2 regions of the Synechococcus sp. MIT S9507 genome follow, and region 1 is predicted to be linked to the other one. Evidence: predicted binding sites of a transcription regulator. Region 1 holds the regulator's gene; the other holds the start of a gene.
The links. Region 1 encodes NtcA, which controls nitrogen genes in cyanobacteria. Its sites were predicted from a motif close to GTANCNNNNGNTAC; they were not measured.
Positions count from the first base shown of each region.

Region 2: the regulator NtcA is predicted to act here: its motif matches at 1,921-1,934, upstream of SIB83_RS14775 (DUF4278 domain-containing protein).

Region 1 is NZ_CP138970.1:1,026,488-1,031,055, forward strand. Features, by position in the region: gene thyX (FAD-dependent thymidylate synthase) at 1-36, shown strand, start outside; gene dcd (dCTP deaminase) at 66-659, opposite strand; gene SIB83_RS05565 (cob(I)yrinic acid a,c-diamide adenosyltransferase) at 659-1,267, opposite strand; gene rph (ribonuclease PH) at 1,412-2,137, shown strand; gene ntcA (global nitrogen regulator NtcA) at 2,213-2,947, shown strand; gene SIB83_RS05580 (DUF3084 domain-containing protein) at 3,006-4,217, shown strand; gene SIB83_RS05585 (resolvase) at 4,214-4,568, shown strand, end outside.
Region 2 is NZ_CP138970.1:2,694,144-2,698,711, forward strand. Features, by position in the region: gene dnaG (DNA primase) at 1-63, shown strand, start outside; gene SIB83_RS14760 (SDR family oxidoreductase) at 65-832, opposite strand; gene SIB83_RS14765 (hypothetical protein) at 930-1,187, shown strand; gene SIB83_RS14770 (hypothetical protein) at 1,187-1,483, shown strand; gene SIB83_RS14775 (DUF4278 domain-containing protein) at 2,020-2,190, shown strand; gene SIB83_RS14780 (thermonuclease family protein) at 2,732-3,127, shown strand; gene SIB83_RS14785 (hypothetical protein) at 3,256-3,558, shown strand; gene SIB83_RS14790 (hypothetical protein) at 3,850-4,161, shown strand; gene SIB83_RS14795 (hypothetical protein) at 4,220-4,568, opposite strand, start outside.

The DNA.
Region 1 (4,568 bases):
AAAAACAGACTGCACAAGGCTCGTCTGGCGCCCTGATCGGGGCGGAACTGACCATTCCTGGCGATTCAAATCTTGGCGAGCGTCACTTTCTCAGGTTGATGTTGATATTTGCCCTGCCGATCGCTGTAGGTGGTGTCACACGGATCACCCTCAAAAAACAGCAGCTGACAGATCCCTTCATTGGCATAAATGCGGCAGTCAGCTCCTGAACTGTTGCTGAATTCGAGTGTGAGATGCCCTTCCCAGCTGGCTTCAGCTGGAGTGGTGTTCACAATGATTCCCAGCCGTGCATAGGTGCTCTTGCCGAGACAGATCACGGTGATATTCGGCGGAACCTTCATCTTTTCCAGAGCCACACCGAGGCCATAGGAATGGGCGGGAAGGATGAAATAGTCACCATCTTCGTCATGGTGAAGCTCAGTGGGCTCAAGGTTGGCAGGATTGAACCGCTTGGGATTCATCACTGTTCCAGGAACATGCTTGAAAATCAGGAATTCCTTAGCTGACAAACGCAGGTCGTACCCGTACGAGGAGCAGCCGAAGCTGAGAACAGGTGAAAGTTTCTGCTCAGGATCCAGATGTCGGATCAAGCCTTTCTGAAAGGGTTCGAGCATGCCCGAGGCAGCCTGTTCAGTGATCCATCGGTCGTTCTTGAGCATCAGAACCCCCTTCGCAGTTCGGTCACTTGATCCGCAAGACCCATGAGAGATTCAGGGATTGACGGTCCTGTGATGATCACATCCATGGAACCAGGGCGTGCTTCCAGGCTGTCGCGCACCTCTTTCTCAACGAGATAACCGAGCGCAATGGCCAATCCGAGTTCATCGAGCACCAACTGATCGAGATCTCCGCAGGCCAGGTGGCGGCTGCAGAGCCGCCAGATCGCCTGCACGGCATCCACTGCCGCAGCGTCAGATGAGCCGACTGGATCCGACAGACATCCCATCACGGCGGGTCTTGTCCACACCATGCGATCACAGAGCGTGATCGCGGCATCAGGGCCCTGGGCGACGCCGCCTTTCAGGAACTGCATCACAGCGACACGACTGCCAAGCCCTGCGGAACGCATGGCCTGACTGAGCACTGTGCCGAAACTGCCTCGATAGGGGGCGGTGTGAACCTGCAACTGCCCTTCCGGGGCCACCAGATGCAGCGGATGCTGAGGCTGGAGTGAGGGCAGTGGGTGCAGGCCGGCACGATTCAGATCCCGATGATCAGCACCGCTCTGCCCACGGGATCGATGGCTGGGGCTCAGGCTTGCGGTCATCTGGGTCGCTTCCGTCGTGGCTGGAATCAAAACAACCCAGCGGAACTTGAATCTAGCGGCGAAAGCGCAAATCACAATCCCTTTGACACCATCCATGGTGTCTCCACTCCAACTGGCAGGCTCAGGATTCCGAGCCGTCTCCCCATGAGCGACACCCAGCGCAACGATGGTCGCCAGCCATCCGATCTCAGAGCTTTCTCGATTGACTGGGATCCCATGGGTTTCGCTCTGAGCTCAGTGATCGTGCGCACTGGACGCACCACCGTGCTCTGCAGCGTCTGCCAGGAAGTCGGCGTCCCACGCTGGAGAAGGGATCAGGGACTGGGGTGGCTGAGCGCCGAATATCGCCTGCTGCCCGGATCCACCCCAGATCGTCAACGCAGAGAACTGATGAAACTGTCAGGACGCACCCAGGAGATCCAGCGTCTGATCGGTCGCAGTCTTCGCGCCGCGATCGACATGAAGGCATTGGGAGAGAACACTCTGCTGATCGACTGCGATGTGATTCAGGCAGATGCAGGGACCAGAACAGCGGCCATCACCGGTGCATGGCTCGCCCTGAAGAAGGCCTGTGAAAGGCTGCTGGCGCAGGGCCGCATCAGCACCAATCCGGTCGTCAACCAGGTGGCGGCAGTCTCTGTAGGCCTGGTCGAGGGGAATCCTCTGCTTGATCTGGACTACAGCGAAGACAGTCGGGCCGATGTGGATCTCAATGTGGTGATGAACAACGCCGGTGATCTGCTGGAGCTGCAGGGGACTGCCGAGGGCGCACCATTCAGTCGCAGGCAGCTCAACAGCCTGCTGGACCTAGCCGAACCAGGGCTCCAGCAACTCATGGCTGCACAACTGAATGCACTGCATGGCGACTGAGCCGGGAGAACCGTGTTCGTTGCTACAGGGTGACCGCGCATCGCTCCTTAACTTCCCCGCATTGATGCGTTGGTCATGGCCGAAGTGATGCGCGGCTTCAGTCGGACCGCTCCCCAGCCTGGGCGATCCGCAGAGACAAGCCTGATCAATGCCCCCAACCCCGCCAGCCGCACCCTGCTGGAAGTGATCCGTGATCTGGAGGGTGCCAGCACCGAAATGGTGGAACGGAACAAAACGATCTTTTTCCCCGGTGACCCTGCCGAGCGCGTGTATCTGATCCGACGAGGCGCTGTGCGTCTATCGAGGGTGTACGAGTCGGGTGAGGAGATCACCGTTGCCCTGTTGAGAGAAAACAGCCTGTTCGGTGTTCTCTCACTGCTCACCGGACATCGATCCGATCGCTTTTATCACTCCGTGGCCTTCACCAGGGTGGAAATGGTGACGGCACCAGCCAGCTCCGTGCGCCAGGCGATCGAAGCGGACACCAGCGTGGGATTGCTATTGCTCCAGGGTCTCTCCAGCAGAATTCTTCAGACAGAAACCATGATTGAGACCCTCACACACCGGGACATGTCCTCCCGTCTGGTGAGTTTTCTGCTTGTTCTCTGCAGGGACTTCGGCATGCCTGGATCCCAGGGCATCACCATTGACCTGCGCCTGTCTCATCAGGCCATCGCTGAAGCGATCGGATCCACACGCGTGACCATCACACGCCTGCTCGGGGATCTACGCAATTCAGGCCTAGTCGAAATTGACCGCAAGAAGATCACCGTTCTTGATCCGATTGCACTGGCCAAGCGTTTCAGTTAACCCCTCGACAGGTGAAAATGGGCAGCATTCCGGCGGCCCGCCGCATGTTTGACCGACCGTGACCGGCTGGCTTCTGCTGCTGTCCCTGCTGATCCTCGGCGGGGTGCTCTCCACCCTTGGCGATCGACTCGGCTCAAGGGTCGGCAAAGCGCGACTGAGCCTGTTCGGTCTTCGCCCACGTCAAACCGCTGTGGTGATCACTGTGCTCACGGGGAGCCTGATCAGTGCCCTTTCGCTCGGGCTGATGCTTCTGGTGAGCCGCCAGCTGCGCGTTGGTCTGTTTGAACTCAATGATCTCGAAGCTCGTCTGCGCAGCAGCCGCTCTGATCTGAAGGGAAGCCGCAAAGCTCAGCGAAAGGCCCGTGAGCAACTCGAAGAAGCTCGTGCCGATGAAATCAAAGCCAGAAAAATTCTGGCTGATGCCCAGGCACGGGCCAGCAAGCTGCGCAGCACACTTCAACCCCTGCAGGAACAGACTCGGCGACTGGAGGCGGAACGGCGGAGACTCAGCCAGGACGTCCGCAACCGCGATGCTGAAATCCAGCGAACCGATGATGAACTGAACGCTGTACGCGAACGGATCAGCTCCGGTGAAGCGGAGCTTCAGTTGCTTGAGGAGAACCTGCTGGCGCTGCGTCGGGGAGATGTGGCCATCAGCAGTGGTCAGCCACTTGCCACTGTCACACTCAAGCTGGATCGTCCAGATCAAGCCCGGCAGGTGATTGACCAGGTGCTGAGGGAAGCCAATCTTCAGGCCTTTCAGAAGGTTCTGCCTGGACAATCGCCGGATCGCCAGATCATCCTCGTGCCGCGCCAGGACATTGAACGGTTGGAAAAAGCCATCCGCAAACCTGGCACCTGGGTGGTGCTGCTGCGCTCAGCGGCGAATGTGCTGCGAGGAGAGAGCGTGGTTTACGCCTTTCCGGATGTGCGGCCCAATGTGGCCATCACCGTCGCAGGGGAAACCCTTGCCAAGACAGCTCTTGCCAGCCAGGAGACCAAACCGGAAGAGGTGCGAAACCGGGTCAACCTGCTGCTGGCTTCCACGCTGGCGGAAGTACGCCGACGGGGATCTCTCAGCCAGGGGCTTCAGTTTGACGCCAACGCCGTCAACAGACTTGCTCAGCAGCTGACCGAGCGGCGCGGAGGCCGTGTTGAACTCGAGGCTGTGGCCTTGCGTCGCAGTGAAACAGCCGATCCCATCGCCATCGAGCTGCGTCCGAGCAAACCGCTGCGCCCGGCATCAACGTTCCAGGACGACATCCAGTGAGCAGGATCGTGTCGGTTGACCCCGGGCGCAGCAAATGTGGCCTGGTCCTGGTCGACAGTGACAGCAACTGCGTGATCGAGGGGAAAGTTGTTGCCACTGAGGGAGTACACGACATCCTTGAGATCTGGAGCAAGCTGGCACCCATAGAACTCCTGGTGCTGGGGAACGGCACTGCCAGCGAAAGCCTCAGGAACCAGCTTCCTGCAGATCTAGCCATCAAGCTGGTGGATGAGCGTGGCACCACACTTCAAGCACGCAAGCGCTACTGGCAACTTTGGCCTCCGAAGGGATGGCGACGATTGTTACCGAGAGGGTTGCTGTTACCGCCCGTCCAACTGGATGCCGTTGCGG
Region 2 (4,568 bases), 1.2 Mb from region 1:
CAGCGTTGTGCCGGGTATGCCTCGGACACCACTTCTGAGCCGGCAGCCTCTGTCAACGGTTGAGTTAGCGGCCCATCCAGCCTCCGTCCACAACCAGGGTCTCGCCATGCACATAGCGCGAGGCATCACTGGCGAGGAACACCACCGGACCGCGCAGGTCGTCAGGTGATCCATAGCGACCGGCGGGGATGCGCTCAAGAATCTGCCTTGATCTCACCGGATCCGACTGCAGCACCGCAGTCATCTCTGTCTTCACGTACCCGGGTGCAATGGCATTGACTCTCACGCCGCGACCAGCCCATTCATTGGCCAGTGAGCGAGTGAGGTTGGCCAAGCCGGCTTTGCTGGCCGCATAGCTGGCCACATTCAATCCACCCTGATCACTGAGCACAGAGGCTGTTGAAATGATGCTTCCCTGTCCCCGCGCCAGCATCACTGCTCCGATCCTGCGACTCACTCTGAACGCTGCGCTGAGGTTGACCTCCAGCACACTGTCCCAGAGCTCATCGCTGTGTTCCTCCGCTGGAGACCGGCGAACGATGCCGGCGTTGTTCACCAGCACGTCGATCACCGGATGCCTGCTGAGGATTGTGTCCAGTACGAGGTCGACGGCATGGCGGTCGCTGAGGTCGCAGCGAAAACCGGAAAATTGACGGCCACGCCGGCGAATCGCCTCCCCCACCTCACTGCTGTCGGGGTTGAGTGAGGCGCTGATACCAACAACGTCGGCTCCTGCTGCGGCCAGTGCATCCGCCATGGCCTGACCAATGCCACGCCGGCATCCCGTGACCAGTGCCACCTGACCATCAAGCCTGAACAGCGAATCCTGCATCGTTCTGCGTGTCCCTCAGATCCCATTTTCGAGTGTCCAGTCACTGGGCAGTGGTTCAGTTCGGAGTCATGATCAACACGGTCGTTCCCCGTGTCCGATGTCTGAATTCTTCGAAGCGTTCTGGCATGGGGAGGGCATCGGCGATGGCGGTGACCTGGAGGAGGCTTTGCAGGCTTATGTGACCGTCAAGCCTGACGACAACGACTGGATTGCGGCCTGTGCAGTGAAGGAGGCGGCTCCCCGGATCGAGCGTTTTCCGTCATTCGATGCCTATCTCGACAACCAGGACCCCCTGGAGGTGATTGAGGTTTCACCACAGATGATTGTGGTGGCGATCGAACAGCTGCCTGTCTGATGTCTTTCCCGTCCGTTGATTTCGAGGCCAGCGCACCGGTGAATGACCTCTGGCCTGCTCTTGTTGAGCGGCTCGGTCTTGAACGGTCGCAGCGTGCGGTCCGACAGGCACTGGACCTTCAGGCCATGCAGGGCAGTGCCGCAACTGTTCCGGTGTTGTTCTGTGAAACCTGTGGCCTGGCTCTCGCCAGCACTGATCTGCTGCGCGAGCAGACCGGGCTTAACGGCCACGGTGATGACTTCGTGCTCTTGTTCTCACCCAGATCCAACGCAGTGCAGTTGGTTTGCCCTGTCTGAGCTGAGAAGGCTGTTATTTCCAGAGAAAGCTGTCTTTTCCAGAGAAGGCTGTTTGTCCAGAGAAATTTGTCTGTCAAGAGAGGGGGTCTGGTCAAGTTTCGGCAACCTGCGGTTGCCTAAATTGCAGTCGTTTTTGGTTAGGGCTCACAAATATCAGTGGCCACAGGCAGGGTGATTAAGCCATCAAGAAGTTGCCCTTTCCGTTGTTTGATGGCACGAAAAATTCAGCTTCCACTGTCGAAAAGCTCCAGTTCCAGCACCGCAGCTTGGGCTGCCATGACCTTTGCCTGCATTACAGCCCTTGCCGTCTGGGGCTTGGCGAACGCCTACCCCCACATCTGATGGTCATGGCCGAACAACCTGTTCAGTTCTGAACAATGCTGTTTTTGTATCCAGATGAACGACCAATCCCGGTATGACTGTCTTATAAGAAGTCTGTAGCTACAGCTACCAACAACGTTCACCTCTTTTCAAAAGAGGCGCAGTTCGATTCAGGCCAAGGAACGGGGACCTGAACTTGCTTCGAGGAACCATCGATGACAGCTCTCATCTACCGAGGCCATTCCTACATCCCTCATCACACTGCTGTTCAAAAACAGAGTGTCGAACTCACCTACCGACGCGAGCATTACAACGCTCGTCGCCGGCAGGCAGCGAGAGATCTGCACCCGCAACTCGCTTATCGCGGAGTGTCCTACGCCAGGTGATTCAGCCGGCAAGGTTGCAGGCCTCGTTTCGACGAGGCTTTTTTGTTCGCTTGTCTTCAAACATCCCCAAGCCATGGATCATCAAGCCATGGATCATCATCAGGAAGGCCGCCCTTCCCGGTGGAAAGACGGCCTAGCTCGCTCGTTTGTGCATTGTTCAACCCATCACTTGTAGGGAAAGGAAGGGGTCGAAGCTTCTGGCTGGAGGCGCCCTGGGGCCATTGGCTCTAGGTGTCGGGTTGTTGTCTCCTGGGGCACCTAGGACGGTGCAAAGGGAGCGGCGATTGGCGTGGCGTACAAGGTCTGCCTACCAAAGGACCAACCCAGGTCATTGTTGAGACTGTTGGAGCAGGGGCCAGAAGTCAGTCTGCTTCTGTGATCTGCTGGGGTGGAGTATCGGCCGTCATGGGCTCCTCCGATTGCGTGCTCTTACTTTCCACCCGCGGTGGGGCATTTGCCATCAGTCGATTCGCTCATTGCCTTCACCGGCAAAAAATCCAATAGTGAGGATGGCGTGCCCAAGCTCAGACGAGGGGCAGCAATGAGGATGCTTCGATCCGCTGCGATCAGCTCAGCTGCCCTGCTGTTCGTGCTGGGCATTCCTGCTGCTGCCCTGGAGACCGTGACCATCCGCAGCTGCTACGACGGCGACACCTGCCGAACCACAACCGGTGAAAAGATCCGGCTGGCCTGCATCGACACCCCAGAAATGAGAGGGAAGCGGGCTCAGCCGCGACGGGCCAGGGCTGCCCGCGATCACCTTCAGTCAATGGTGGTCGGCAAGCCCGTCAGCCTTCGCCGGATCACCAGCGACCGTTATGGCCGAACCGTCGGAGAACTGTTCGTGGGCGGAATGAATGTTCAGCAGGCGATGGTCGCCAGTCGCCATGCGCAGATCCTTTGGAAGTACGCCAGCCAGTGCCCTTGGACGCGCTGAACACCTCAACGGGGGATCACCCGGCAAAAAGAGTTCACTCTTCTGGGTGAGGTGGAAATAATTCAGTTCAGCGATGGTGGCTATATAGGAGGGATGACTCCACTACCTAAATCAATCAAATGAAACTCTTGTCTTCCATCGCTGCCGCTTCTGTTATCGGCGCTGCAATGTTTATTGCTCCAACGGCTGCTGACGCAAAGGAGCATCACCACCACCATCATCATCATCATAGAAATCACGAACTAAGAAGAATTCATCGTGAATTCCGCCATGATGTTCGCGAATTTAATCATTATCAGAGAGCATATAATCGTGACTGGCGGCATGTCCGCAGGGTTTACAACCGCGAGATGTACGGCTACCCGAGAGTGATTCCTGCCTACGGATATAACCATCGCCATCCTGGGTTCGGAATCCAAATCAGCTTTTAATTTGAAATTTCCGTCGGAAAGCCTGAAGCCATGAAAGCGAGGCTGAGAGGTATACAAAACCCCAAAGGGAAAACAGGGGGCGTTTAGGAGTCGCTATCGATCTCCTGACTCAACAACTCACACCAATCACTCCCCGCCCAGTGCGGGGTTTTTGCCATTCACCGGAGGCTCACCGGAACTTCGTGGGTTCTGCATCGGAGTTGTGTAGTTGGTTTCACCAGAAGGGCTGTGATCTTGAAGGAGTCGGAGGGGGCAGCAACCCCAAAAAAAACAACTTCACTCCTTAAAGCCATGACGACGTTCAACAGGGTCAACACAGTGACTCAAAAAGTCAGCACAGCAGTGCTTTGCGCTGGATTGATCGGAGCCACAACGTGTGCGTTGGCTCCTGCCGCTGAAGCGCGGAATTATGAGCAGCAAAGGCGGCATGAGCTGAGGCAGCTGCGCCGTGAGATTCGCCGCGACACGCGTGACTACCGGCGTGCCCGACGTGCGTATCACCGAGAGGTCAATCGCTATCCACGCGTGATTCCTGCCTATGGAGTGAGGTATGGGAACGTCTATGGAGCGCCTGCAGGATTTGGAGTGCAGCTGCGCTTCTGAAGGGCGATCAACAATCAAGCAAAGCCCCGTTTCATCAGGAGTCCGGCTGGTGATGTGCTCAGTTCTTTTCCTGGCACCAGGCCCATACCTCCGCGTTCTCATGACCCTCATACAACAGGTCAAGCGGAAAATTGTTCAACCACGCTACGAATTCTTTTGAAAAACACTTGCCGTGAGGCGTTTGAGTGGTTGCCCTGCTTCCCTTGGATTGTGAATAGCCGTAAGAATGGTTTAGTTGAATGATATGACTGAACCTTGCTATATATTCGTGTTTGAAGTCAACTTCAAAAATGTTTTTGTCAAAAAAGTCTCCAATAAACCTTGCTGAAAGGTTGTACTTGTGGACCATTTTCTGGGAGACAACGATTCTTCCAATGCGTCTCTTGTCTAACCAGTAATAGCCGCTT